DNA from 2 places in the Exiguobacterium sp. MH3 genome. Region 2 is predicted to be linked to the other one. Evidence: predicted binding sites of a transcription regulator. Region 2 holds the regulator's gene; the other holds the start of a gene.

Region 1 (15,320 bases), 1.4 Mb from region 2:
TCGTCAGGTCGCCGTCATACATCGTTCGTCTCGTGTGACGTCATGCCGGAATTCAACGATGACATCGACATCGAAGTCCGGACGGAAGATTTACGGATCGATACGTACCGTGCCTCTGGTGCCGGTGGTCAGCACATCAATACGACGGACTCGGCTGTCCGGATCACCCACGTTCCGACAGGCGTCGTCGTCTCTTGTCAACAAGAACGGTCGCAGATCAAAAACCGTGAAGCAGCAATGAAGATGTTGAAAGCGAAACTCTACCAACGCGAAATCGAAGAGCAACAAAAGAAACTCGACGAGATCCGTGGTGAAAAATCGGATATCGCATGGGGTAGCCAAATCCGTTCGTACGTCTTCCACCCATACAGCATGGTCAAGGATCACCGGACGAACTACGAAGTCGGGAACACGCAAGGGGCAATGGATGGTGACATCATGGGCTTCATCGATGCGTACCTCCGTCTCATGAATATGTAAGACAACTAACCAGTCGGACGATGTTCGACTGGTTTTTTGACCGTCAAAGGAGGAATAGTGATGCAGGAGCAAAGTCGGATCAACAAACAAGCGTGGGAGTACCGGGCATATGAATTTTGGGAAAAGCGTGACGGAACACCGGCAGAATATGCTGCAATCATCAAACAAGATCCAGCCGCATGCTTGAAGAAACATCGACATGATTTCGAGGACATCGCCGGGAAGACGATTGCGAACATCTGTGGTTCGAACGGACGCAAGGCGGTGCCGTTAGCGTTACTCGGAGCAGACGTCACCGTGTTCGATATCTCGGAGGAAAATGCCAAGTACGCGCTTGAACTGGCGCACCATGCTGAGACATCAATCCACTATGTCGTCGGGGATCTCTACGCGATCGATCTTGAACGATATCGCAATACGTTTGACCTCCTCTACTTAGAAGGCGGGATTTTGCATTACTTTGCGGATCTCGAGCGTTTTCTGCAGATCCTGTTTACAATCTTGCGACCCGGTGGGCAGTTGATCCTTAGCGATTTTCACCCGGTCGGACGCTGGATCGATGCGGATTTGACGTTTCGACCGCGTTATTTCGATCAAGCGTTGCAAGCGGGTGACTTAGCGTATAAGACACATTTTCCGGACGCGGAACAAATCGATTTTCCGGACGTCTCCGTCCGTTACTTTACGCTGAGTGAGATTTTAAACGGCGTCATCGCGACGCGATTCACATTAGAACGATTCGACGAGCATCGTGGCTGGAACGGTGAGAACATCCCGTCCGAGTTCACGCTACTCGCAACGAAACCACTCGAAGGGAGCAATAGCTGATGATTATCCGTAAAGAAGGCTTCAAGGATGCAGCGGGAATCCGGCTTGTCCATGAGGCAGCGTTCGAACAACCGAGCGAAGCGAACCTCGTGGATGCGTTACGCGAGGACGAAACCGCGCAACCGGTCTTTGGTCGCGTCGCAATGACCGACAAAGGAGAAATCGTCGGTCATGTCCTCTTGAGCCGAATCCATATCGGTGACATACCGTCACTTGCCTTAGCGCCGGTCGGTGTGTTGCCGGCTTGGCAACGAAAGGGCATCGGTTCTGAGTTGATCCGCCAAGTGATCGAGGATGCACGGGATGCCGGTGAATCACATATCGTCGTGCTTGGTCACGACAGCTACTATCCACAGTTTGGTTTCGAACGGGCGATCGACTACGGTATTGAGCCACCGTTCCCCGTTCCGCCAGAAGTCTTTCTCGTCCTTGCACTCGAACGGAATGGGTTGCGTAGCGTCAGCGGCATCGTCCGCTACAGTCCCCCCTTTAGTGCGGTATAAAGGGAACACTGTGAGTTGTTCCGCCTCTCTAGTCGTTGTCTGACTTTTCCGCTAAAATGAAACACGAGAATCAATCGATAAGGGGAAATGGAATGTCATGACATCGACACGTCAGGAAGTCGTGCGCGATTATGCGTATTTGTTAATCGGGTCCTTGTTCGTCGCAAGTGCCTTTAGTTTATTTTTAGCACCGAATCAACTCGCTTCAGGAGGCGTTAGTGGCTTATCGATCGTCTTGAACGATCTGTTCGGGATCTCACCCGGCTTGTTCCAACTCGTCGCGAACGTCGTCTTGCTGGCGATCGGGTGGATGATCCTCGGGATGGGTTTTGGTGTCAAATCACTCGTCGGGTCGATCTTTTTACCGGTCGTCATCCTTGTCTACGAGCGGTTCGATGTTCCGGCTGCGACGATGAATCCGATGCTTGCCGCGATCTTCGGTGGTGCCGGTGTCGGGATCGGACTCGGTCTAATCTTCCGGGGACGTGCCTCGACCGGGGGAATGGATTTGATTGCGCAAATTTTGCATCGCTTCACGAAATTGCCGCTTCATCTCTGTATCGCCTTGCTCGACGGAACGATCGTCATCAGTGCAGCGACAATCTTCTCGCTTGAGATCGGACTGTACGCGCTCGTCGCCTTGTTCATCACGATCAAGATGATCGACGTCGTCCAACTCGGGATCACGAACGACAAGCTCGCTTATATCATCTCCGATCAACGGGAAGCGTTAGTGAAGGAAATCTTCGAAACGCTCGATCGCGGAGCGACGGAGATCGAGGCGGCAGGTGCGTTTACGCGGACACGGAAACCGATGCTGATGGTCGTCGTCCGCCAAGGAGAAATCACAACGCTTAAAGAGATCGTCAAACACATCGATCCGTCAGCGTTCCTCGTCGTCAGCGAGGCGCATGAGGTGCTGGGACTCGGTTTTACGGACGACAAACGCTACCGGAATGTGCCGTAATTGTTCCAAACTCGTGAAGTTTTTGTGAAATCATGCTTAACTCTTCCGGATAACGGTTATACTCTAACTAGGTCAGAAGTGTTTACTTAGATACTTACAAGAGGGGGATATCCGGATGAAGCTGAAAAACTTGTTACTCGCGTTAGGGTTAGGAACAACGCTTGCACTCGCAGCATGTGGTGGTAGTGACGACTCCAGCTCTAGCGATTCGTCAAGTACGAAGGAAGAGTCGACGATGAACGATGATTCGTCGAAGACGGAAACAGCTGTTGATGCGGAAAAAATCTTCGCGAACAATTGTGCATCGTGTCACGGGAACAACCTTGAAGGAAATGTCGGACCAAATCTGACGAAGGTCGGCTCGAAGTACTCTTCAGAAGAGATTCAAGAGATCATCAAGAACGGGAAAGGGCAAATGCCTGCTGGAATCCTCAAAGAGGATGAAGAAATCGTTGCCGTTGCTGACTGGCTCGCGGATAAAAAGTAATTATGGGATATGATGGGGTATGAGATGACAGACACGACATGTGTTCGTCATCTCGTACCTCTTTTTTATGGTATCATCGCTTGAAATGACATTTGATTGTAATGTGCGTTCAATTTCGTCCCTGTTATAATGGTGGTCGGTAGGTTTTTAGACCTATCCATTCAGCATCAGTAAATAAGTAAGGATGTGAAGTACGTGATCAAGATGCAACGAATCAGTAAGATTTATCCGAACGGCGTCACGGCACTCCGTGAGGTCGATTTGACGATTGATCAAGGCGAATTCGTCTATATCGTCGGTCCGTCGGGTGCGGGTAAGTCAACATTCATGAAAATGATGTACCGCGAAGAGAAACCAACGAGCGGTTCATTTTTATTTAAAGGAATCGAAGTCGGTAAGTTGAAGAACCGTCAAATCCCCGAACTTCGTCGCCAAATCGGCGTCATCTTCCAAGATTTCAAACTACTCCCGTCATTGACGGTTTATGAAAATGTCGCCTTCGCATTAGAGGTCGTAGGAGAAGACAAGTCACAAATCCGCCAGAAGGTGCTCGAGGTACTCGATCTCGTCAAGCTCAAGCATAAGGAACGGAACTATCCGGATGAATTATCTGGGGGCGAACAACAACGAATCTCGATCGCGAGAGCCATCGTCAACCGTCCGTCACTCGTCATCGCCGATGAACCGACAGGAAACCTGGACCCGGATACTGCATGGGAGATCATGGAAGTATTCGAAGAGATCTATCGCCGTGGGACAACGGTCGTAATGGCGACACACAACCGAGACATCGTCAACAAGATGCGTCATCGTGTCTTAGCGATCGACGGTGGAAAAATCGTCCGAGACGAAGAGAAAGGAATGTACGGCTATGAAGTTTAATGGATTCCGTCATTTACGGGAAGGGGCAAAAGGTCTCGTCCGGAACGGCTGGATGACATTCGCTTCAGTCAGTGCCGTTACCGTCACACTACTTCTCGTAGGAATATTCGCAATGCTCATGTTCAACGTCAACAAGATTTCTGATAACGTCGAAAAAGATGTCGAAATCCAAGTCTTTGTTGAACGGGAAGCAGACCAAGCAAAAATTGATTCAGTTGGCGATTCATTGAAGCAATTACCGGGTGTCGCCTCTGTCCGTTATAGTTCGAAAGAAGAAGAACTGGACCGCTTCAAGGAGCAACTTGGCGAAGGTTCACAAGCGTATCGGTCTGTTGAAAAAGATAACCCGCTTCACGATCGATACATCGTCAAAGCTACCTCACCAAAAGAGACAGAAACACTTGCAAATTCCATCAATAAAATGGAAAATATAGATAGTGTCGAATATGGTAAGGACTATGTTAAAAAGATGTTTAACTTCCTTGAAGGAGTTCGGATCGGTGGAATCATCCTGATCGTCGGTTTGACGTTCATGGCGATGTTCCTCATTTCGAATACGATCAAAGTCACGATCTTCTCCCGTCGTCGGGAAATCGAGATCATGCGTCTCGTAGGAGCGAAAAACGGATTCATCCGTGCACCGTTCTTCGTTGAAGGGTTGTTGATGGGGATATTGGGTGCGATCATCCCAATTGTCGTTGTCTACTTTGGTTATGAAGCCTCGTATAATGTGATTCAACCTCAACTGGCAACGATTAACGAAGGAATCTTCTCACTGATTCCGCCAGGACAATTATCACTAGAGGTCGTCTTAATCTTACTCGGTCTCGGTGCATTTATCGGTGTCTGGGGATCGACAACGTCACTCGGTCGTTTCTTGAAGATTTAATCGATTCATTTAAAAATAAAATAGAGGAGAGATGCTTCTCATGAAAGTCCGATTCTATTCTGTCGTCCTGAGCTTAGCTTTGATTGGAACTAGCGTGTCCGTTCATGCCACGTCGAAAGAAGATTTGTTGAAGGAACAACAGGAGGTCGAAAGCCGTCTAAAAGAGACGGAACGATCACAGAATCAGACATCAGAGAAGTTGATCTTGACGAAACAGCAGCGCAAGGAAGCCCGTGCGCAACTGGATGAAGTCAACAGCCGTTTGGATGATTTAGCGCGTAAGATAGCCGATCAACAAGCGGCTGTTGTTGCATCTAAGGAACGATTACGTCTGACGGAAGAAGCCATTTCCGAAACGTTGAAGGAATTACATCAACAAGAAGATTTACTAGGCAGTCGCTTACGTGCCGTCCAGCAAAAAGGAGACGTTACCTACATCGAGGTCTTGCTTGACGCGAAAGACTTCGGTGATTTGATTTCGCGCTTCAGCACAGTCAGTGAGATCATGAAGCAAGATGATGATGTCCTGCAAACATATAAGGCGAACGTCATTCAGTTGAACGAACAGCGATCCGATCAAGCGTTGTTGCTCGAAAGTCTGAAGCGGGAGCAACGGAAATTACTTGTCCTGCAGACGCAAATCATCGCGGAATCGGAGTTGAAGCGAAAGCTGGTCGTCCAGTTGAACACGAAGGTAAAAGCGTTGCAACAAGAGCAGTTCTCAAAAGCTGAAGAGGCAGAAATTCTCGCTGATCAGCGACAGTTGATTCAAAATGAACTGGCTGCACTGAAAGAAGCAGAACGAAAAGCAAAAGAAGAGGCAAAGCGACGGGCAATCGAGGCAGCACGTCAAGCCGAAGCGAAGCGAGTAGCGGAAGCCAAACGACAAGCCGAAGCTGCGCGTGCTGCTGCAGCGAAACAACAGGAAGCGGATGCTGAGAAAACGAAGCCACCCGTCCATGAAGTCGAAGTACCTTCTGAAACACCCGATACACCAGCAGACGTCGATTCGAATCGTCCATTTCATTTACCGGTGCAAGGCTATGTCTCATCACCGTTCGGTCCACGAAACAATCCGTTGACTGGAAAGCCGGAGATTCATAAGGGAATCGATCTCGTCAATGCGAAAGGGACACCGATTCATGCGGCAGCCGGAGGAATTGTTTTGCGTGCAGGCAGTGCGACGGGGTACGGCAATGTCGTCATGGTGACTCACTTAATTGATGATCAGGTCTATACGACCGTTTATGCCCACCTGGAGTCAATCGATGTCAAAGCCGGTCAAACGGTCATGCCTGGTCAAACCGTCGGCACACTTGGATCAACCGGCTGGTCGACAGGACCGCATCTGCATTTCGAATTGCATAAGGGAGAGTGGGCGGTCGGACAACCGAATGCAGTCGACCCGGCACCGTACATCTTTTGACATCCCATAGAATACCGAAAAGATAGGGTAACCTATCTTTTTTTGCTATACTGAAAAAAATACTGCGTTTTTTAACGGAAGTGGGGAATCAAGCGTGAAAAAATCTACAACAGCAGTCATCGCGGTCAGTACCTTCGGGCTTGGTTTAGGGGCAGGTGCCGTCGGGATGCTAGCGGCTGGCGGAACGGATTCTGTCTCGACGTCATCGTCGTCGGCGAATGCGACGGGTGATTGGAAAAAAGTTGATCAGGTCCGTCAAATGATCGAACAGAACTATCTAGAGGACGTAACGGATAAAGAACTGCTGGACGGTGCGTTGTCCGGTATGGCGGAAGTGCTTGACGATCCGTATTCCGTCTATATGGATGAGTCGGAAACGGCATCGTTCAATACGAATCTATCGTCTTCCTTCGAAGGGATTGGTGCGACGCTTGAACAAAAGGGCGAGTCGATCGTCATCGTCTCACCAATCAAAGGATCACCCGCTGAAAAAGCTGGCATCAAACCGGGTGACGTCATCTTAGAAATCGACGGCAAGTCGACGAAAGGGCAAAAGACGGATCAGGCGGTCAAGAAAATCCGTGGTGAAAAAGGAACGAACGTCGTCCTGACGATTCAACGCAGTGGACAAGACGCGATGGACATCACGATCAAACGGGATACGATTCCAATCGAGACAGTCTATACGTCGACCGAGGACGTCAACGGGAAGAAAATTGGTGTCTTGCAAGTGACACAGTTCTCAGAACCGACGGCTAAAGAGTTCGAGAAGGGGCTCGCGAAACTCGAGAGTCAGAATATCGATGGACTCGTCATCGACGTTCGCGGAAATCCGGGCGGTCTCTTAACGGCTGTCTCAAGCATGATTGCACCGTTCATTCCGAAGGACGTTCCGATTTATCAAGTCGAGAACAATAAGGGAGAGCGTCAGCAGGAATTCGGGAAGGCAGACGAGAAGAAACCGTATAACATCGTCGTGCTCGAAGACGGCGGATCCGCGTCAGCATCTGAGATTTTGGCAGCTGGTCTGAAAGAAGGAGCTGGAGCCGAGGTCGTCGGTACGAAATCGTTCGGTAAAGGCATCGTCCAAAGTGCCTATGATTTGAAGGACGGTAGCGATTTGAAGTTAACGACGAACAAATGGCTGACACCGGACGGCAACTGGATTCATAAAAAAGGTGTTAAGCCAACGATTGAAGTCAAGCAACCGGCGTACTTCAACGTCACGAAGATTTTGACTGATCAAAAGTCACTCGCAGTCGGCGACTATGGAAAATCAGTCGAAAATGCTCACCTCGTCCTCGAAGCAATCGGTTTCGAGCCAAAAGGACAAAATGGGTATTTCGGTGACACGATGAAGCAAGCCGTCGAAGCCTTGCAAAAGGATGCGAAGCTTGACGTCACTGGAAAAATCGATCAGCAGACAGCGGGTGAGATGGAGACGCGTCTCCTGAAGAAACTCGAGGACGATAAGAATGACGTCCAGCGGAAAAAAGCACTTGAGGTCGCTGCTCAATAATAAGGAATGGAAAGAGGTCTGAATGCGCGTGGAATTACTCGATGAAATTGGTTGGACCGCGATTAGTCTCATCGCCAGTCCGACCTTGTGGTTAGCACTCCTTGTCAGTTGGGTCATCGGCATCCGGCGTGTCAAACGGGAACGTGGATTGTTCCGCTCCCGAACACACGGTAAACGAAGCGATGTCCTCGAAACACTTTTACCTGGGTTACTAATTGGTCTCGTCCTGTCTGTCGTCAGTGGCTGGCTAGGATTGACGCTGACGCCGCAATACGCTCTGTTGTTACTTGGACTCTCGAGCGTCTTGCTGTTGGTCGGTATCGTTCGCTTGAACGTACCGCTTTGGCCGATCGTCTTGCTTGGACTTGCCGGTTGGTTCCTAATGGATGCACGTCTTGATCCGGTTCGTCAGGTTGAGCCGAAAATGATTTTATTGCTTGCGACGTTAACGCTCGTCGCGGAATGTCTCCTCGTCTGGTGGCGCGGAAAGCGACGCCTGTCACCGTCACTTGTCGTCTCGAAGCGTGGTCGCTTCATCGGTGGGCTGTCAGCGAATAAACTTTGGCTATTGCCTTTGCTCGTCTTTGTTCCGGGCGACGTGCTTGAAGCCTGGTGGCCACGTTACAGCTTCCCAGAGCTCGTTCCGATCGTGCTTTGGTTACCAATCGGCTTCAGCTTCCTCTTTACGGGTAAGTTGCCGAAAGAATTGATGCGTCCGCTCGTTCAAGGACGTTTGATCACGAGTCTCGTCGCGATTCTATTGACGGTTCTTGCATACGTCACCGGACAAGCTGAATGGCTGTACGGGATCGTTTTGTTGCTCGTTCTGCATATCCTATTGCATCAGCGGGTCAAACGCTTGAACCGAGCACAGACACCATTGTTCCTCAATGGAACGCGTGGTGCCGTCATTCTTGGAACGCTACCTGATAAACCAGCTGCCGAGATGGGCTTGATTCCGGGTGAAGCGATCTATAAGGTCAATGGTGAGAAGGTCGATTCGGAAGCATCGTTCTACGAAGCCATCCAAAAACACAAACCGTATCTGCGTCTTGAAGTCATGAACCATAACGGTGACATCCGGTTTGCGCAACGTGCCTTCTATGAACAAGATCATCATGAACTTGGTATCCTGTTCGTCAACGAGCCGGTCCATGGTCGCACTAAAGTGCGGTCTTTGCATTAAATTAGTACATCCCTGTCACGGAACAGCCGTGACGGGGATTTTTTTGTGAGCAGAAAAACCGAGGATCAACACTCGAAGCAAAAAGAAACTTTTGCATTTTCGAAAAAAAGGGTAACTTCCTAAAAGAAGCACTTCATAATCGAATGTTTGTTCGTAAAGTGGTACAATAAAAATAGATTTTTTACGTGATGAGGGGGAAGCAAACGATGGATTTTGAACTCGTTTCACCATTTGAGCCAGGCGGTGATCAGCCGACGGCAATCGAAAAATTGGTGACTGGGCTAAAACAAGGCGAACGACATCAGACGTTGCTTGGGGCGACCGGTACCGGGAAGACGTTCACGGTCTCGAACGTCATCAAGGAAATCAAGAAACCGACGCTCGTCCTTGCCCATAACAAAACACTAGCGGGACAACTCTACTCGGAGTTCAAGGAATTCTTCCCGAACAATGCGGTCGAATACTTCGTTAGTTTTTATGATTATTATCAACCGGAAGCGTATGTCCCATCGACGGATACGTTCATTGAGAAGGACTCTTCGATCAACGATGAGATTGATAAACTACGTCACTCGGCGACGTCCGCCCTGTTCGAACGGGAAGACGTCTTGATCGTTGCTTCTGTCTCGTGTATCTATGGTCTCGGTAACCCGGAAGAGTACAACAACCACGTCTTGTCACTGCGTGTCGGCAATGAGATGGGGCGAAACGAGATGCTCCGTCGTCTAATCGACATCCAGTATGAGCGTAACGACATCGACTTCCAGCGCGGACGGTTCCGCGTCCGCGGAGACGTCGTCGAAATCTTCCCGGCGTCACGCGATGAACAGTGTGTCCGGGTCGAGTTCTTCGGTGACGAGATCGAACGGATTCGTGATATGGATCCGCTGACAGGTGAGATCGTCGCGGACCGTGAGCACATCTCGATCTTCCCGGCGTCCCACTTCGTGACGGGGGATACCCGTCTGCAGAAAGCGATCGCGAACATCGAGAAGGAACTAGAGGTCCAGCTTGCGAAGCTACGCGAAGACAATCAGTTGCTCGAAGCGCAACGGCTCGAACAACGGACGAACTACGATCTCGAGATGATGCGTGAGATGGGCTATTGCTCCGGAATCGAGAACTACTCGCGTCACTTGAACTTGATGCCGGAAGGGGCAACACCGTATACGTTGCTCGATTACTTCCCGAAGGACTTCTTACTCGTTGCCGATGAGTCACACGTCACGTTGCCACAAATTCGCGGGATGTATAACGGCGACCAAGCACGGAAACAAGTCCTCGTCGATCACGGCTTCCGTCTTCCGTCGGCAAAAGACAACCGTCCGTTACGGTTCGAGGAGTTCGAGGAAAAAGTCAGTCAGGCGATCTATATCTCGGCGACACCAGGACCGTATGAACTCGAACATTCGAAAGAGATGGTCGAGCAAATCATCCGTCCGACCGGTCTCGTTGATCCAACGATCGAGATTCATCCGATCACGGGACAAATCGATTACTTGATGGATAACATCCGTGACCGGGTCGCGAAGAACGAACGTGTTCTCGTGACGACACTGACGAAGAAGATGGCAGAAGACTTGACCGACTACTTGAAAGAGAACGGTGTCAAGGTCAACTACATGCACTCGGAGATCAAGACGCTGGAACGGATTGAAATCATCCGTGACTTACGACTCGGGAAATACGATGTCCTCGTCGGGATCAACTTGTTACGAGAAGGACTCGATATTCCGGAAGTCTCACTCGTGACGATTCTTGATGCCGATAAGGAAGGTTTCCTCCGTTCGGACCGTTCGCTGATTCAAACGATTGGTCGGGCGGCGCGGAACTCGGAAGGACACGTCATCTTGTTTGCTGATAAAGTCACCGATTCGATGCAACGCGCAATCGATGAGACGGAACGCCGTCGCGCAATCCAGATGGCGTTCAACGAAGAACATGGCATCACGCCGCAGACGATCAAAAAAGACGTTCGTGGTGTCATCAGTACGACGATCGAGAGCGACGACACCGTCGAAAAACTCGAGAAGTTCAACAAACTCAAAAAACCGGAGCGCGAAACGTTGCTTGAACAGCTTGATCAAGAGATGCGTCAAGCGGCGAAAGACATGCAGTTCGAACGAGCTGCTGAGCTCCGCGATCTCATATTAGAATTGAAAGCAGGTGCCTAAGTTGGGAGAAAAGAAGAATCAGATTATCATCAAAGGCGCTCGCGTCAATAATCTACAAAACATCGATGTCGAAATCCCACGCGATCAGCTCGTCGTCTTGACGGGCTTGTCCGGGTCAGGGAAATCGTCGCTTGCCTTCGACACGATTTACGCGGAAGGACAACGGCGTTATGTCGAAAGTTTATCAGCCTATGCCCGTCAGTTCCTCGGACAGATGGATAAGCCGGATGTCGATACGATCGAGGGACTGAGTCCGGCAATTTCAATCGACCAGAAGACGACAAGTAAAAACCCGCGTTCGACGGTCGGAACGGTCACAGAGATCTATGATTATTTGCGTCTGTTGTACGCACGAATTGGTAAACCGATTTGTCCAAATCACGGAATCGAGATTTCGAGCCAGACGATCAGTCAGATGGTCGACCAAGTGATGGAGTTACCGGAGCGGACGCGTCTGCAAATCCTCGCGCCAATCGTTTCTGGACGCAAAGGGACGCACGTCAAGGTGCTCGACGATTTGAAGAAGGAAGGCTTCGTCCGCGTCCGTGTCAACGGAGAGACGATGGATCTCGCTGAAGAGATCACGCTTGAGAAAAACAAGAAACACTCGATCGAAGTCGTCGTCGACCGTGTCGTCGTGCGACCAGACGTCGAAGCCCGTCTTGCGGATTCACTGGAGACTGCACTTCGCCTCGCGGACGGTCGGGTCATCGTTGATACGATGGACGGCAACGAATTGTTGTTCAGTGAACATCATGCTTGTCCAATTTGTGGCTTCTCAATCGGCGAACTTGAACCACGGATGTTCTCGTTCAACTCACCGTTTGGTGCTTGTACGTCATGTGATGGTCTCGGAACGAAGCTTGAGGTCGATGTTGATCTCGTCGTGCCGCATCCCGATAAGTCATTGAACGAAGGGGCAATCGTAGCGTGGGAACCGACAAGCTCGCAGTATTATCCACAATTGCTCAAAGCGGTCTGTGATCACTTCAAGATCGATATGGATACACCGTTCGAACAGTTGTCAGAAGAACACCGTGAAACGATCTTGAACGGAAACACGAAGGAAGAGATTCACTTCCGTTACGAGAACGACTTCGGGATGGTCCGAAATACGAACCTCTATTTTGAAGGGGTCCTTAACAACTTACAACGTCGCTTCAAGGAGACGTCGTCTGATTATATCCGGGAACAGATGGAAGGCTACATGGCGAAGAAGGCCTGTCCGACGTGTAAAGGACATCGCTTGAAACGGGAATCGCTCGCTGTCAAAGTATCTGACCACCATATCGGTGAAGTGACGAAGATGTCTGTCAAACAAGCGGTCATGTTCTTCGACGAACTACCGGAGAAATTAAGTGAGAAGGATAAGACGATTTCGCGGATGATTGTTCGTGAGATTCACGAACGGGCGTCGTTCCTTGAGAACGTCGGTCTCGATTACCTGACGATCTCACGCGCAGCGGGGACATTGTCCGGTGGGGAAGCGCAACGGATTCGTCTCGCGACACAAATCGGTTCGCGTCTAACGGGCGTCCTCTACGTTCTCGATGAACCATCGATCGGTTTACACCAACGTGATAATGATCGTCTGATCAATACGCTGAAGGCGATGCGTGATCTTGGCAACACGTTGATCGTCGTCGAACACGATGAAGACACGATGATGGCAGCCGACTACTTGATCGATATCGGACCTGGTGCCGGCGATCACGGTGGATTCGTCACGGCAGCCGGGAAACCGGAAGAGTTGATGCAGGATGCGAACTCGTTGACTGGTCAATACTTGTCCGGGAAGAAGTTCATTCCTGTTCCGTCGACACGCAAAGAGCCAGACGGTCGGATGCTCCATATCCACAAAGCATCGGAAAACAACCTGAAGAACGTCGATGTCGACATTCCGCTTGGTCTGTTCGTCGCCGTCACCGGTGTCTCGGGCTCCGGGAAATCGACGTTGATCAATGAAATTCTCTATAAGACGATCGCGCACGAGATGAACCGGGCGAAAGAAAAACCGGGTGCTCATAAAGGGATCACTGGTCTGGATCAAATCGATAAGGTCATCGATATCGATCAGTCACCAATCGGTCGGACACCGCGCTCGAACCCGGCAACGTATACCGGTGTCTTCGATGACATTCGTGACGTCTTTGCTTCGACGAACGAAGCGAAACTCCGTGGTTACAAAAAAGGACGTTTCAGTTTCAACATCAAGGGTGGACGCTGTGAAGCGTGTCGCGGTGACGGGATCATCAAGATTGAGATGCACTTCTTACCGGACGTCTATGTTCCGTGTGAAGTCTGTCACGGAAAACGCTACAACCGCGAAACACTCGAAGTGAAATATAAAGGCAAAACGATTGCCGACGTGCTTGAGATGACGGTTGAAGATGCCCTTGCCTTCTTCGAGAACATTCCGAAGATTACGCGGAAACTGCAGACGATCGCTGACGTCGGTCTGACGTACATGCGTCTCGGTCAACCCGCGACGGAACTGTCCGGCGGGGAAGCGCAACGTGTTAAACTGGCGTCCGAGTTGCATAAACGCTCGACTGGGAAGACGATCTATATTCTCGATGAGCCGACGACAGGGCTTCACGTCCATGATATCGCGCGTCTCCTGAAAGTGTTGCAACGTCTTGTCGACAATGGCGATACGGTACTCGTCATCGAACACAACTTGGACGTCATCAAGACGGCCGACTACTTGATTGATCTTGGACCTGAAGGTGGCGACGGTGGCGGAACGATCGTTGCTGCCGGTACACCGGAACACATCGCTGAAGTTGAAGCATCCTACACGGGACGATACCTCGCACCTGTCCTTGAACGCGATGCGGCACGAATTGAATCGTGAAACTTTTGTGGATGAGGATTCGTAGGGAGGAACTAAGGGAACTTAAACGAAAGTATCATGTAACACACGTTTGAGGTTCAAGAATAGGAGGGAACGGTTCATGAAGCAAGATATGCGTCAATTGATATTGGAGCAAGTCAAAGAAGGAAAGTTAACGATTGATGAGGCACTCGATAAACTCGAGCGGCTCGAAGCGATCGACGAACGTGCAACTTCTGCCAGTGAACATAAGTACGTCGATGAACCAGAACAGTATGATCGGGTCGACCAGTATTCCGTCGATTCGCTGACGACGAAAGTCATGTCAGCGTTCGATAATCTCGTCAGCCGGATCAAGGACAGTGATCTTTCGCTTAATCAGGCGTCTGGTCCGAACGTCACCTACGTCAAACAATTCCCGTTCAGCGGTGAGACGGTTCACGTCGATCTGTTCAATGCGAACTTGGTCGTTGAACCGAGTGATCTCGAAGAATGCGAATTGACGGTGACAGGACGTCCGCTTCGCCGCCAACAGGTGACGGAAGAACAAGCGCTTGAGCAACTTCAAGCCGCTGTTCAACACGCGGTCTCGGCAAACACACTCTCGATCCGTTTGAAGGATAAGAGTGTCCGTGCGACAGTCCATCTGAAAGTACCACGCCGTCATTACGAATCATTCGTCTTACAGACGCTGAACGGGGAAATTTCGTTGACGTCACTTGATACGACATCCGCTCAACTGATGACAGCAAACGGTCGAGTCAACGTCCGCGATCTGTTCAGTGAGGATGTCAAAGTATCGACAGCGAACGGTTCGATTGAAATCGAAGAGTCGGAGTTGAAAGTCTTGAAGGCGAAGACAGCCAACGGACAAATCATCACGACAGGTGTCTTCGAACGTTCAGAACTGAAAACAGCGAACGGAAACGTCCGCTGTGAGCTGAAGACCGTGCAAAACGCGAAGGTCAAAGCTTCGTCCCTTGCTGGAAGCATCGCTTTGATGTTGCCGCACGGCGCAGAAGTCTACGGTGAGCTTGAGACGAACTTCGGTGGTCTCAACTGCAACCTCGATGACATGGAATTAATCCGGGATCAAAAAGAGATCGTCAACCGGAAGCTCCATTTCGTATCAGGTCGCGGTCG
Region 2 (15,320 bases):
GCTATGCGACGCGACGTAGTCTGCCGGTCAACGAGATCGGAGAAGCGATCGCCATCATAAAAGCTGTCCATCCGCACGTACTGATCTTCGTCGATAACTGCTACGGTGAGTTCGTCGAGACGATCGAACCGACACACGTCGGGGCGGACTTGATGGCAGGATCGTTGATTAAGAACCCGGGTGGTGGACTTGCGAAGACTGGCGGTTATCTCGTCGGTCGGACTGATTTGATTGAACGAGCGTCGTTCCGGATGACGACACCAGGGATTGGCGCCGAAGCCGGTCCATCGTTATCCGCACTTCCGGATATGTACCAAGGCTTCTATATGGCACCACATACGGTGAGCCAAGCGTTGATGGGCGCGATGTTCACGTCGAGCATGCTTGGTCAGTTCGGCTTTGACACGGCACCTCATCATACGGCAGAGCGGACGGATTTGATTCAATCGGTCTCGTTCCATGCGCCAGAGCCGATGATTGCCTTCTGTCAGGCGATTCAAGCCGCTTCACCCGTCAATGCACATGCGTTACCGATTCCGGATTATATGCCGGGCTATGCGGACGATGTCATCATGGCAGCAGGAACATTCGTACAAGGATCATCGATTGAGTTGTCAGCGGATGGTCCGATCCGTGCGCCCTATACCGCATACGTCCAAGGTGGTTTGACGTATAGCCACGTCAAGATTGCCATTATCTCAGCCGTCAATCACTTGATGGAAAAACAATTAATTCCAGAAAAAAACGTTTAATACTAGAATATCTCGTGAAAAGACCTCTGAACGACTTCATGTAAAGTGATTAAAAAAGTTGTGTTAACTTTTCTTACATCGCTTGACAAGTTGCCTGACAGAGGTTTATTCTCATGGAGTAAGGAAAAAGGAGGAACCACATGGCAGACTCATCACGCCAGTCCAAGCCACTATTTCCCATCGGAGTCGTTCAAGAGTTGACCGCGTTATCTGCCCGCCAGATCCGATACTACGAAGAACAAGGACTGATCAAACCGGAGCGGACAGAGACGAAGCGTCGCCTCTATTCGTTCAACGATGTCGATCGTCTGTTGTCGATCAAGGAATACCTGGATCAGGGACTGAATATCGCAGGGATCAAATTGATTTTTGAAAACGATCTCGTCAAACGCGAACGCGTTGCGGAGAGCGTCGTCGAGACGCGCCCGGAACTATCTGACGGCGAATTGTATAAACTCCTGAAAAATGAATTGAAGGAAGCAGGACGACATGGAAAGACGTCGCTCATCCAAGGTGAGCTCGGGCGTTTCTTCAAGTAAGGACCTGTAACCATATAAAAACGAATCGGAGAGGGGATTTGTCACATGACACGTCGCAACATTACACGAGAAGACATTTTGAAAATCGCTAAAGCTGAGGATGTACGCTTCATTCGCTTACAGTTCACAGATATCCTCGGAACGATCAAGAACGTTGAGATTCCAGTAAGCCAATTGGAAAAAGCACTTGATAACAAAATGATGTTCGATGGTTCATCGATCGAAGGATTCGTCCGGATCGAAGAATCAGATATGTATCTCTTCCCAGACTTGAACACATGGGTCGTCTTCCCATGGACAGAAGATGGAACAGGGAAAGTTGCACGTTTAATCTGTGACATCCACAATCCGGATGGCACGCCGTTCGCAGGAGACCCACGTGGTCAGCTCAAACGGGTACTTAAAGAGATGGAAGAGCTCGGTTTCTCATCATTCAACGTTGGACCAGAGCCAGAATTCTTCCTCTTCAAGAAAGATGAAAAAGGTCGTCCGACACTTGAATTGAACGACCAAGGTGGATACTTCGACCTCGCACCAGTCGACCTCGGTGAAAACTGCCGTAAAGAGATCGTCATTGAGCTCGAGAACATGGGCTTTGAAATCGAAGCATCACACCACGAAGTCGCTCCAGGTCAGCACGAAATCGACTTCAAATATGCGGATGCGATCACGACAGCGGATAACATCCAAACGTTCAAACTCGTCGTCAAGACGATTGCTGCGAAGCACAACTTGCACGCGACATTCATGCCAAAACCACTCTTCGGTGTCAACGGATCAGGCATGCACGCGAACATGTCGCTCTTCAAAGGCAACGAGAACGTCTTCTTCGATGAAGGCAACGAAGACATGCAATTGTCGGATGATGCACGTGCCTTCACGGCAGGTATCCTCAAACACGCTCGTGCGTTCACAGCGGTTTGTAACCCGACAGTCAACTCATACAAACGTCTTGTTCCTGGCTACGAAGCACCTTGCTACGTCGCATGGTCAGCACGTAACCGTTCACCACTCGTCCGTGTTCCTGCAGCACGTGGACTCTCGACTCGTATCGAAGTTCGTTCAGTCGACCCAGCAGCGAACCCGTACCTTGCGCTTGCGACATTGCTTGCTTCAGGTCTTGATGGAATCAAGAACAACTTGAAAGCACCGGCTCCAATCGACCGCAACATCTACGTCATGGACAAACCGGAACGCGTTGCAAACGGAATTGATGATCTTCCATCAACACTCAGCCACGCACTCGAAGTCTTGAAAGCGGATGACGTCGTCATGCACGCTCTCGGCGATCACATCGCAGAGCACTTCGTTGAATTGAAAGAAATCGAATGGGATATGTTCCGGACGCAAGTCACGGAATGGGAACGCGATCAGTACATGGTCTTGTTCTAATCCAACTCAAGCACTTTCGGACTTCTGTCCGGAAGTGCTTTTTTCATAGCGCCGACAGGGATTGAGTCAAGGATGTGGAAAGATATAAGAGTACAAAGAAAGGGAGACGATACATCATGAAAAAAGGATATGAAGGCAAAGAAATCACGGTCTATTTTGATTCGGAAGTCTGCATTCACTCTGGTCATTGTGTACGAAGTCTACCAACTGTCTTTGATGTCAAGCGGCGTCCGTGGATTGAAGCGGACGGGGCACCAGTGGACGATGTCATGCGGGTCGTCGACGGTTGTCCGAGCGGCGCCTTATCTTACGAACGGAGGGAAGCAAATGGAGCTGAAACGAGCGGAACGTAAAATCGAAGCCCATCAGGAAGGGGAAGTGATTGGGGAAATCACTTACAGCGATACGAACAACGGCATGTGGATCATTGATCACACATACGTCGATCCCTCGCACCGCAATCAACAGATCGGAGAACAACTCGTTGCCGAGATCGTCAACTGGGCACGAGAAGCAAACGTCAAGCTGTTACCGTTATGTCCGTTTGCGAAAAAAGAGTTTGAACATCAATCCGATTATCAGGACGTACAAGCAAATACGTGAACACAAAAATCTCCTCTAGTCTCTCAAGACCAGATGAGATTTTTTCGAGTCATTGTTTATGATCCCTAACTTTCATTTTGAGAGAAACCATCAGCGTGCCGAAATAGGCGATGACGTACAACACAATCAATCCTTGTTTTAGCAGATAAGGCAGATCCATTTGACTCGCGATTATAAAAATGACGCACAGCAATATCAAATAGGGTATGAACTGCTTATTTGGCATATCAGGACCTCCTTCACTATCCATTTATTTCTATTATAAGGATAACACAAGAGATGCATCGAAATAGGCTAAAGATGAATGACTTGCTTATAGATACAATCGTAGAAACGCCATCGTGACAACACCAGTCACGACCGTCCAGGATAAACTTTTACTGAAAATCGCGACCGCCATGGTCGGGAGTGCGGCGAAGACATGAAGCGTCGAAACCGTCGGAAACGCCTCATCTTGAGCGATGAGAAGATTTTGAAAGAAAAGGGCACCGAGCAGGCAGACCGGAATGAACGAGAGCCATTCTGTTACGAGGCGCGGTAACGTTAGTCCATGAAGGACGAGAAACGGTAAGACGCGTGGAATCCAAGTGACGAGTCCACAAGCTAAAAAAAGAGCGATTAATTCCGGGCGGATTTCCATCGTGTGATCACGACTCCTATACTTGCACCACCGAGCGTCGCGCAAAGAACGGCGACTTCTGGAGAAAAGTAGCGCATGGTTATGTAAAGCAATAGTAAGACAATCAGTAGGAGGCAACTATTCACGGCAATACGGGAACGTTCCCCTTCAAACTGTAAGTACAATAAGCCGATGAACATCGCTGTCAGGGCAAAATCGAGACCGAAGCGCTCGGGATCAGGGAACCAGCTGCCGACAAGGGCGCCGAGAACGGTTGCGACGATCCAGCTGAAGTAAGCAGTCAGATTCAAGCCATGCATGAAGGACGGGGAGAGCTTCCCTTTTTGCGCAGTGTTCATCGCGACAGCGAACGACTCATCCGTCAGTAGCGTTCCGGTACCGAGGCGGTCGCGGAGATGACGTGTCTCGACATGTGGCGCAAGCGTCAGACTCATTAACAAGTGCCTGAGATTGACGATGAACGTCGTCAGAATGATGGCAGAAGCAGGACCATTTAATAGTAAGAGACTCGTGATGATGAACTGAGCGGCGCCGGCATAGATGAAGACGGACATGAATCCGACTTCAAGAGGGGATAAGCCGGAGGCACGACCGACGATCCCAGCTGAAAAACCGATGCCGATATATCCGAGGACAGTGGGTAGACAGGCACGGACGCCTGCTTGAAAGGCTGATGACATTCGATTCCTCCTCTTTTTTAAGAGCATAGCACTCATGCGGAATATCGTCACCAACTGGTCAATATTTTCATCATTTTTTTCGACATATTCGACTTGATTTGGTGGTAAAGAGTAAGTGGTACGGCAAAATCAGTTAGGTAAAGGAGCGTTTTTCATGCACAAATTAATGAAAGATTCAAACCGGTTCGTTTCAGACATGGTCGACGGACTCGTACTAGCTCACCCTGATTTGTATAAAAAGGTCGAAGGAGTCAATGTCGTCGCGCGAAAAGTACCGCTTGATGGAAAAGTCGGTCTTGTCTCTGGTGGAGGAAGTGGTCATGAACCAGCGCACGCTGGATTCGTGGGGGACGGTATGCTTGCTGCGGCTGTTTGTGGGGAAGTCTTCACGTCACCGACACCGGACATGGTGCTCGAAGGTATCAAGGCAGCCCATGGTGGAAAAGGTGTCCTCCTTGTCGTCAAGAACTACTCCGGTGATGTCATGAACTTCGATATGGCGAAGGAACTCGCTGAACTCGAGGACATCGAAGTCGACACGGTCGTTGTCAATGATGACATCGCGATCAAAAAGGAAGAGGATCGTCGTGGTGTCGCGGGAACGGTCTTCGTCCATAAGATTGCCGGAGCTGCAGCTGCAGAAGGGAAATCACTGAGTGAAGTCAAAGCAGTCGCGGAAAAAGTCATCCAGGGCGTTCGTTCGATCGGAATGGCACTCTCACCATGTTACATGCCAGAGAGCGGCAAGCCGGGCTTTGAGTTGCACGATGACGAGATGGAGATCGGAATTGGCATCCATGGTGAAAAAGGACTTGAACGAAAAGCAGTCGCTTCCGTTGATGCGATCGTTAAAGAGTTGCTCGATCGTCTGACAAAAGAAGTACCAGACAAAAAAGTCGCAGTCATGGTGAATGGGATGGGTGGAACACCAGAATCCGAACTGTATATCACATATAAATATGTCGCGGAAGAACTTCAGGCACACGGTTACGAGATTGCCCGTTCGTTCGTTGGAAACTATATGACGTCGCTCGAGATGCACGGATTCTCAATCACGCTCTTACCAGTAGATGATGAACTGCTTGGGTATCTCGATGCAGAAACGAAAGCGATTGGATTCTAATTTAGATAAACGGGGTGTACAAAGATGAAGTTGACGACGGAACAGTTACGAAGCGCGCTCATCAAAGCAGCGGAACAGATTGACCAGCACAAGGATGAATTGACGGACCTTGACCGGGAAATCGGTGACGGGGACCACGGGATCAATATGTCACGTGGCTTCCAAGCAGTCCAAAAGACGTTAGAAGAACACGGCGAGTATGAGGACTTAGGAGCTTTATCGAAAGAGGTCGGGATGACGCTGATCAAGACGGTCGGTGGGGCATCCGGTCCTTTGTACGGCACGGCATTCGTTAAGTTCGCTGGTGCGTTCAAAGGAAAAACAGAAGTCGAAGGTGCAGAACTCGCGGATGCTTTCCATGAAGCGACGGAAGGCATCAAATCGCGTGGGAAATCGGAATTCGGTCAAAAGACGATGGTCGATATTTGGACACCGTTCCAAGAGGCGCTCTCGCAAGACGGGGATTTGAAAGCGGCAATCGATCAAGCGCTTGCTGATACGAAAGCGCGTATCGCAACGAAAGGGCGTGCGTCTTATTTCGGTGAAGCGACGGAAGGCGTCCAGGACCCAGGTAGTCTATCAAGTGCGTTGTTACTTGGCGAAATCGCGGAGGTGCTTCATGGTTAATCTTGTACTCGTTTCCCATAGTGAAAAGCTTGCGACTGGACTAAAGGAACTGTTGGCAGAGATGGCACCGGATACGCCAGTCTTAATAGCAGCAGGTCTTGAGGACGGTAGCATTGGAACGGACGCGACGCGAATCGAAGAAACACTAAATACACTGGACGATGATGGAGTCGTTTTAACGGATATCGGTTCTGCGACGATGAACACGGAACTGGCCCTTGAACTATATAGTGGCGAACGGACGGTTCGGTTTATCGACGCACCACTCGTCGAAGGTGCGTTTTTAGCGGCAGTCTTAAGTGGTCAGTCGAAATCCGTTGATGAGATTGAAGATGGATTGAAAAAAGAGTTTAGCAAATAAGTAGTAAATGCCCCTTTGCGAGTAGGCGAAGGGGCATTTTTTCTATTCGTATTAAAACTTAGATGAGTGTTTCATGAATCAAAACGACTGAAGCCATTTTGCTAACCACTCTCTAGGCAAACTAATTGTAGATAAATCAATGGTCTGTAATTCATTTAGAGAATAACTGTTAGCAAGATAAAGATCCCATTGTGCATCAATATCGTTTACTACTTCAGTCGCTTGCTCACTTAACGGATAGCTCCTACGTCCGTCGGTTGCAATATGATAAAGATCGTTCTGGTACACGTTTGTCATGTATCGATAACACCAATCTGCTAGTTTTTCATGCGTGATGTTGCCATCCAGCGCGGCCTGAATGTGTTCTTTTAGCTGTTGATCAGAATAAGTAGAATTCATGACACACCTCTCGCTATATTTTTTATAAGATATCAAAAACCCGGTCTCTCTGAAAAAGGGACCGGGTCAATTGTTTTATTTTGATGGTTTGAAGACCATTGTCGCTTCCACCGCTTTTTGCCATCCAGCATAGCGTTGCTCACGATCGTCTTCTTTCATCTCTGGTTTGAACTGGTGATCCAGCTTCCATTGTTGTTTGATTTCCGCTTTATCTTTCCAGTAACCAACAGCTAATCCAGCAAGGTAAGCTGCACCGAGTGCTGTCGTTTCGTTAATTTGCGGACGATCGACAGGAACGCCGAGAATGTCCGATTGGAACTGCATCAAGAAGTTGTTGGCTACAGCACCACCGTCGACACGAAGTGTCTTCAGTTCGATCCCAGAATCTTGTTCCATCGCTGTTAACACGTCGCGTGTTTGGTAAGCGAGTGATTCAAGCGTTGCCCGAACGAAGTGCTCCTTATCTGTTCCGCGTGTTAATCCGAAGATTGCCCCGCGAACATCTGAATCCCAGTACGGCGCACCAAGACCAACGAAGGCAGGTACGACATAAACACCGTCTGTCGAGTCAACTTTCGTTGCGTAACCTTCTGAATCTTTCGCATTTTTCAGCATCCGGAGTCCATCACGGAGCCACTGGATCGCAGAACCAGCGACGAAGATCGAACCTTCCAGCGCATATTCGACTTTTCCATCGACACCCCAAGCGATCGTCGTCAAGAGTCCATGATCAGAAGAAACAGCTTTCTCACCTGTGTTCATGAGCATGAAGCAACCTGTTCCGTATGTGTTTTTCCCTTCACCCGCTTCGAAGCACGTTTGACCGAAGAGTGCAGCTTGTTGGTCACCCGCAATACCAGCGATTGGCACTTCGTAACCGAAGAAGTGATACGGTACCGTTTTGTCGTAGACTTCACTCGACTGACGAACTTCTGGCAACATCGAAGCAGGAACACCGAGGATATCGAGTAATTCTTCATCCCATTTTTGTTCGTAGATGTTGTACATCAATGTTCGTGAAGCGTTCGTGTAGTCCGTGATGTGCGTTTTTCCACCAGACAGTTTCCAAACGAGCCACGTATCGATCGTACCGAAGAGCAATTCACCGTTTTCCGCTTGCTCCCGCGCACCTTCGACATTATCAAGGATCCATTTGACTTTCGTTCCAGAGAAGTAGGCATCAATCAGAAGTCCTGTTTTATCGCGGAACTTCTGGTTCAAACCTTGTTCTTTTAAATCGTCACAGATACCAGACGTTTGACGCGATTGCCAAACGAGTGCGTGATAGACCGGTTTACCTGTTTCTTTGTTCCAGACGACCGTCGTTTCGCGTTGGTTCGTAATGCCGATTCCGGCGATTTGCTCAGGTTTGATATCTGCTGTTCCGAGTGCTTCGGCCATGACGGCAAGAATCGAACCCCAGATTTCGTTTGCATCATGCTCGACCCAGCCTGGTTGTGGGAAGTACTGTTTGAATTCCCGTTGTGCCGAATTGACGATTTTCCCATCGTGATCGAAGATGATCGCACGTGAGCTTGTCGTACCTTGGTCGAGTGCTAGGATATACTTGTTTTCCATTTCGAAATCCCCCTTGAGCGGTATGTGTTAGTGAGACGTGATCTTAGTAGATCAATTGATAGATGAACACGGCAATCGCTCCACCGATGATTGGACCAACGACAGGAATCCATGAATAGCCCCAGTCAGATGAACCTTTATTCGGAATCGGTAGGATAGCGTGCGCGATACGCGGTCCAAGGTCACGAGCCGGGTTGATGGCATACCCTGTTGTACCACCGAGCGAGAGACCGATGACGACGACGAGTAAACCGACGATGAGTGGTTTTAAGCCATCTCCGAACGTTGTTAAACCAAGTGCCAAGATACCGAAGACGAGAACAAATGTCCCGATGATCTCAGAAATCAAGTTCGACGGCGTATGACGAATCGCTGGACCTGTTGCGAACACACCGAGTTTTGCAGCTTGATCATCAGTCGCTTCAAAATGTTTCATGTAATGAAGCCAAACGAGAATGGCGCCGATGAAAGCTCCGACAAGTTGTCCGGCAATGTAGATCGGAACGTCTGCCCACGGTAGGTCAGAGTTCAAAGCAAGTGCGATTGTCAATGCGGGGTTCAAGTGTGCTCCACTTTCAGCAGCGACGAATGCTGCTGTCATGACGGCAAGACCCCAAGCGAACGTGATGACGATCCATCCGCTGTTTTCCGATTTCGTCTTTTTCAAGACGACACCGGCGACGACTCCATCCCCGAGCAGGATGAGGATCATCGTACCGATCATTTCTAGTACAAAGTTATTCATGCAAAAACCCTCCCTTTGGATTAAAGCAGATAATGGCCTTTCTACTTTAAATTACTCCGATTTGAGAACGTTTTCAATACATATAATTGAAATATAGGAATGGAAATTTTTTATTTTGATGTTTAAAAATACGAAAAAGTGGATAAGAAAACACCTCTTCCTGCCTGCAAGCAAGCAAAAGAGGTGTTACCGACGACGTTTTTTTCTTTTTTTAGGTCGAAACCAACTGCTGGAATAATCTAGTAGGATATGAATCGTACTCGCCACCATGATGCCAACGATGAATGCAGGCAAGGAAGCAAACCACGAATCAATCGTAGCGGAATCAAGAACCTGAAAATATAGACTTATAAATAGTAGGGGAATCAGAATCGCAGCACTATAAAGAAGCCGAATGATGTCTCCGATGATCAGTCCATGCGACCAGATCGATCGGTGAGGCATGATCTTGACATACGGCATCCAAAGAACTCGAAATGGTCCAAAGCGATAATACGGTTCTGACTTTAAATCGAGGTCGGGTGACAACCAAAGGGTACCGACAGCGATACCGATGGCAGTCGGTAACCAATCGGTTTGTTGCGTTGCGACCGAATACGCAACGTAACCCGTCAGTGCGACGGTATTGACGGTATCATGTACATTTCCTGATGGCATGAAAAAAGACCAGTCGTAACTGGTCCCTCCGTCAATGAATCGTCCGATACACGCCGATTACCTTACCAAGAATGGAGACATTATCGAAATACATCGGATCCATCGAGTCATTTTCTGGTTGTAGACGTACCTGTTGATCTTCTAAGAAGAACCGTTTCACCGTCGCTTCGCTATCTTCGGTCATAGCTACGACGATTTCTCCGTTTTCTGCTGTGTTTTGTTGGCGCACGATGACACGATCGCCGTCAAGAATACCTGCGTTAATCATCGATTCACCATCGATCGTCAACATGAAGACCGTCTCGTTCCCTACATAATGTGCAGGGAGTGGGAACTGTTCTTCGATGTTTTCAATCGCTGTAATCGGAAGACCTGCTGTGACTTTCCCGATGACGGGAACATGGACGATGGCTTCCGTGATTTCTTCAGGCTTATCAAGCAATATCTCAATCGCACGTGGTTTCGTCGGGTCACGGCGAATCATTCCCCGTTTCTCGAGTCGATCCAAATGACCGTGTACCGTCGAGCTAGACGCGAGTCCGACTGCTTCTCCGATTTCACGAACTGATGGTGGATACCCCTTCAGTTTCACTTCAGAGACGATGTAGTCGAGAATCTCTTGTTGGCGCTTAGACATTTTCCGCATACGAATTGCCACCTCTTTCTGGATTGAAGTTTGAAATGTAAGAATATATGTTTCTAGATTCACTATAACATAGAACAAATGAGCGTACAAACAATTGTTCGACATTTTGTGTTGACCGAACACGGGTTCTGTGTTTATTATGAGTTATGCGAACAATTGTTCCGCGAACATTTATTCTAACTCATTCATTTCATATTTGGAGGGATTCATGATGATTCATACGATTCGTACTCATGCTTTTTCAATTCTCTTCTATGCATTAAGTATTGCCTTCGTGATCTTTTTACTCACACCGCGCCCGGATGAAAAAGTGGCGCAACTAATGACTGCTTCCGTTACGGTCGATGAGAACGCTACAGTTGAACAAATCGCTGAAGTCTACAATGACGGTTCGATGTCAGATGAAGAATACGTCAACTGGTTGATTAAAAATAATGATGTCGAGACAAAACACGTCATCTCAAAAAGCAAAATCGTTGTACCAATCGCACAACAATGACAAAATGGAAAAGTTGTGAAAGAACGAACAGGGATGTGAGGTACGATGAAGGTCGTGATTTATTGTCGGGTGTCGACCGAAAAAGAAGCACAAGATAGTTCGATTGAACGCCAACGGATGGAACTTTCGAAGGTCGCGTCTCAAAAGGGTTTTGATGTCGTGGATGTCGTCTCTGAAAAAGAGAGTGGATATGACGTCGATCGGGAAGGGATGCTGACGGTTCTTGATCATGTGACACGTGATGCGGTAGATGCGGTCCTCGTAACGGATGACACACGGATTGGTCGAGGGAATGCGAAAATCGCTATTTTGCACACGTTTAAGAAGCACGGTGTTCGGTTGATGACACTTGATTCCGATGGAGAATACCAACTTGCTGATGCAGAAGCTATGGTCCTTGAGATCGTCTCACTCGTGGAAGAATATCAACGTAAACTGCATAATGCAAAAATCGCGCGCGGCATGCGGCGAGCGGTCGAACAAGGCTTTCGCCCGGAACGAAATCTGAATCGCCAAGGAGAGAACGCCGGGCGTAGCCGAAAGGACGTACCGATCGAAGAAATCGTACGTCTCCGTGAACTCGGACTGACGTTTTCAGATATCGCCGTTACGCTTCGCGGGATGGGACATGATATTTCAAAGGCAACGGTCAATCGTCGATACCTTGAATACCGAGAATTGACGCCTAGCCCGGAATGAGAAGCAAGTAACCCGTCGACTGACGCGGTTAACTTGCTTTTTTTAGTAAGCTCTTTTACAGTAAGAATACAATTGAACTACTCAAGTTTGAGTCGTACAGAAAGAGGGATTCCATGTTATCACAAGAACAATTAGATCGAATCAACGCATTAGCGAATAAATCAAAAGTCGAGCCGTTATCAGAAGCAGAAGCGGCAGAGCAAAAAGAGTTACGTGCAGCGTATCTCGCAGCATTCCGTGGATCGTTCAAAAACCAACTCATGGGCATGAAGATTGTTGATGAAGAAGGTACGGACGTAACACCAGAGAAATTAAAACAAGCACAAGAAGAAGAACGGAATAAACAATAATCGTTTGTTTCTTCTATAGAAGAAAGAGGTTCGCGTTAAGCGGACCTCTTTTTTGTTTAGCGCTGTTAGATGAGGAAACATTGCACGATAGCAATACATCTTAATAACGATCTTTCATCAATTCATGCATCCTGTATGAGTCGATAGAACGGCTATAGATAGCGCATTCATTTTAATGTGACATACTATTTAGAAAAGTTGTATCACATTTAAGAGTGTGCTAAAATGAGTAGGAATTTGTGAAAAAGAGAGAGGATGATTGTTTTGACGAACATGACGACAGTAGAACAATTAGCAATTAATACGATTCGTACCTTATCGATTGATGCCGTACAAAAGGCGAACTCGGGTCACCCAGGTATGCCAATGGGAGCAGCGCCGATGGCATTCTCGCTTTGGGCGGATCATATGAACCACAACCCTAAAAATCCAGAATGGTTCAACCGCGACCGTTTTGTACTTTCAGCCGGACACGGTTCGATGCTTCTCTACTCACTCCTCCACCTATCGGGATATGATCTATCAATGGATGATCTTAAATCATTCCGTCAATGGGGATCAAAAACACCAGGTCACCCGGAATACCGTCACACGGCTGGTGTAGATGCGACGACAGGTCCACTTGGTCAAGGGATTGCAATGGCAGTTGGTATGGCGATGGCAGAACGTCATCTTGAAGCAAAATACAACCGTGACGATCTCAACGTCGTCGATCACTTCACATACGGAATTTGTGGAGATGGAGACTTAATGGAAGGTGTCTCAGCTGAAGCGGCTTCACTCGCAGGTCACCTTGGTCTTGGTAAATTGGTCGTATTGTATGATTCAAACGATATCTCACTTGATGGCGATCTCGATAAATCATTCTCTGAAAACGTCCAGAAGCGCTTCGAAGCGTACAACTGGCAAGTCATTCGCGTAGAAGACGGAACGGATATCGATTCGATTTCGAAAGCAATCGCGGCGGCGCAAGCAGAGACGACAAAACCAACATTGATCGAAGTCAAGACAGTCATCGGCTTCGGTTCACCGAACAAATCAGGGAAATCGGCTTCTCACGGTGCACCACTCGGTGAAGCGGAAATCAAATTGACGAAAGCTAGCTATGTATGGGATCACGAAGAGTTCTACGTCCCTGAAGAAGTCAAATCATTGTTCGACGAGCGGATCGTCCAACGTGGTGCTTCTGCGGAAGACGCATGGAACGAAACGATGAAACAATACGAAGCAGCTCACCCGGAATTGCATGCGGAACTCGTTCGCGCGATCGCAAACGAATTGCCAAGCAACTGGGAAGCAGATCTTCCAACGTACGACTTGTCATCGAAAAAAGCGACACGCCAAACGAGTGGTGAAGTCTTGAACGGTCTTGCGAAGAACGTTCCGACATTGTTCGGTGGTTCAGCTGACCTTGCAGGATCGAACAACACGATGCTCAAAGGCGAAGCAGACTTCGATATCGACCCAAGTGGTCGTAACATCTGGTTCGGTGTACGTGAATTCGCAATGGCTGCGGCTGTCAACGGTATGGCACTTCACGGCGGCGTCATTCCTTACGGCGCGACATTCTTCGTCTTCTCGGATTATCTCCGTCCAGCAGTTCGTTTAGCAGCATTAATGGGACTTCCATCAATTTTCGTCTTGACGCACGACTCGATCGCTGTCGGTGAAGATGGTCCAACACACGAGCCAGTCGAGCACTTGATGAGCTTCCGTGCAATGCCGAACGTCACGATCTACCGCCCAGCAGACGGAAAAGAGACGATCGCAGCATGGAAAACAGCAGTTCAAGCGAAAGACAAACCGACACTTCTTGTCTTAACACGTCAAGGTCTTCCTGAACTTGAAGGCACAACGACGGAAGGCGCAGAAAAAGGCGGTTATGTCATCGCTGGTGACGTCACGAAAGCCGACACGCTCTTGCTCGGTACGGGTTCAGAAGTTCACCTTCTTGTCGAAGCACAAAAAGAACTTGGTGAATCAGCAGCTGTCGTTTCGCTTCCATCATGGGAAGTATTTGAAGCGCAGTCAGCAGAGTATAAAGAATCAGTTCTTCCAAAACACATCACGAAACGTGTTGCGATCGAAGCAGGCGCTTCGCTCGGTTGGTACAAATATGTAGGAACAGAAGGACAAGTCATCGGAATCGATCGTTTCGGCGCATCTGCGCCTGGAGACTTCCTCTTGAAAGAATACGGCATGTCTGTTGAGAACGTTTTAGCGACAGTCAAACAACTCGGATAATCTTTTCCGGAAAAACGGGTCCGATCTTACGTCGGGCTCGTTTTTCATCTATTATCATCTATGCAAACAATTGGAATTATAGTATAGTAAAAAGCGACGTTTTAAGTTAGAGGAGGAAGCAACTTGGCTACATGGATTTGGATTTTAATTGCCCTTCTTTGCTTGGTAGCAGGTGTCGCCCTTGGTTTCTATATCGCTCGTCGATACATGATGAACTACTTGGAGCAAAACCCACCAATCAACGAAGATATGATTAAGACATTGATGATGCAAATGGGTCAAAAGCCATCACAAAAGAAAGTCAACCAAGTGATGCGTTCAATGAGTGGTTCAATGAAATCACCTAAAAAATAAGCTGTACGAAAGGGGACTAAATGGTCTCCTTTTTATTTGCTATTTTTTAGAAAGAGAACTAATCTAAAATGTGAGACTATTTCAAATAATCATAGGATTTAAAAAAGGGGGGAGACTTGAATGGGAGTCTTCAGGAAACTCGGTTGGTTTTTCCGGCGAGAATGGAAAGCGTATAGTCTTGGGGTCGTCAGTTTGATTTTTGTAGCGGCGTTAGAGTTGATTCCGCCAAAAATCATCGGGACGACGGTCAACGGTCTGAGTGAGGGAAGCTTGACGAAAGATGATTTGATTCGTCTCGCAGGTACGTTGTTGCTCATCGGGGTCGCGACATATATCATTCGTTATTTTTGGCGCTTTTATATCTTTGGAGCATCGATTCGTCTCGGTCGATTATTGCGCAGCCAACTGTATGGACATTTTTCAGATTTGGAT

Evidence for each region. Region 2 encodes LexA, which represses DNA repair genes until DNA is damaged. Its sites were predicted from a motif close to CGAACATATGTTCG; they were not measured.
Region 1: uvrB (excinuclease ABC subunit UvrB) is a predicted target of LexA. The motif match lies at 9,308-9,321, and genes of this name have one in related genera.

The regions. Positions count from the first base shown of each region.
Region 1 is NC_022794.1:2,462,219-2,477,538, reverse strand. Features, by position in the region: gene prfB (peptide chain release factor 2) at 1-480, shown strand, start outside; gene U719_RS13040 (bifunctional 2-polyprenyl-6-hydroxyphenol methylase/3-demethylubiquinol 3-O-methyltransferase UbiG) at 541-1,308, shown strand; gene U719_RS13035 (GNAT family N-acetyltransferase) at 1,308-1,811, shown strand; gene U719_RS13030 (YitT family protein) at 1,909-2,778, shown strand; gene cccB (cytochrome c551) at 2,894-3,265, shown strand; gene ftsE (cell division ATP-binding protein FtsE) at 3,461-4,147, shown strand; gene ftsX (permease-like cell division protein FtsX) at 4,137-5,036, shown strand; gene U719_RS13010 (M23 family metallopeptidase) at 5,077-6,462, shown strand; gene U719_RS13005 (S41 family peptidase) at 6,557-7,981, shown strand; gene U719_RS13000 (PDZ domain-containing protein) at 8,004-9,167, shown strand; gene uvrB (excinuclease ABC subunit UvrB) at 9,374-11,341, shown strand; gene uvrA (excinuclease ABC subunit UvrA) at 11,343-14,198, shown strand; gene U719_RS12985 (DUF4097 family beta strand repeat-containing protein) at 14,299-15,320, shown strand, end outside.
Region 2 is NC_022794.1:1,103,285-1,118,604, forward strand. Features, by position in the region: gene U719_RS05520 (methionine gamma-lyase family protein) at 1-752, shown strand, start outside; gene U719_RS05525 (MerR family transcriptional regulator) at 893-1,291, shown strand; gene glnA (type I glutamate--ammonia ligase) at 1,337-2,683, shown strand; gene U719_RS05535 ((4Fe-4S)-binding protein) at 2,800-3,036, shown strand; gene U719_RS05540 (GNAT family N-acetyltransferase) at 3,011-3,286, shown strand; gene U719_RS05545 (AzlD domain-containing protein) at 3,600-3,926, opposite strand; gene U719_RS05550 (AzlC family ABC transporter permease) at 3,905-4,606, opposite strand; gene dhaK (dihydroxyacetone kinase subunit DhaK) at 4,761-5,729, shown strand; gene dhaL (dihydroxyacetone kinase subunit DhaL) at 5,754-6,356, shown strand; gene dhaM (dihydroxyacetone kinase phosphoryl donor subunit DhaM) at 6,349-6,717, shown strand; gene U719_RS05570 (hypothetical protein) at 6,796-7,116, opposite strand; gene glpK (glycerol kinase GlpK) at 7,192-8,694, opposite strand; gene U719_RS05580 (MIP/aquaporin family protein) at 8,738-9,439, opposite strand; gene U719_RS05585 (metal-binding protein) at 9,626-10,096, opposite strand; gene lexA (transcriptional repressor LexA) at 10,128-10,742, opposite strand; gene U719_RS05595 (hypothetical protein) at 10,951-11,241, shown strand; gene U719_RS05600 (recombinase family protein) at 11,287-11,940, shown strand; gene U719_RS05605 (DUF896 domain-containing protein) at 12,054-12,290, shown strand; gene tkt (transketolase) at 12,564-14,534, shown strand; gene U719_RS05615 (YneF family protein) at 14,658-14,888, shown strand; gene U719_RS05620 (ABC transporter transmembrane domain-containing protein) at 15,009-15,320, shown strand, end outside.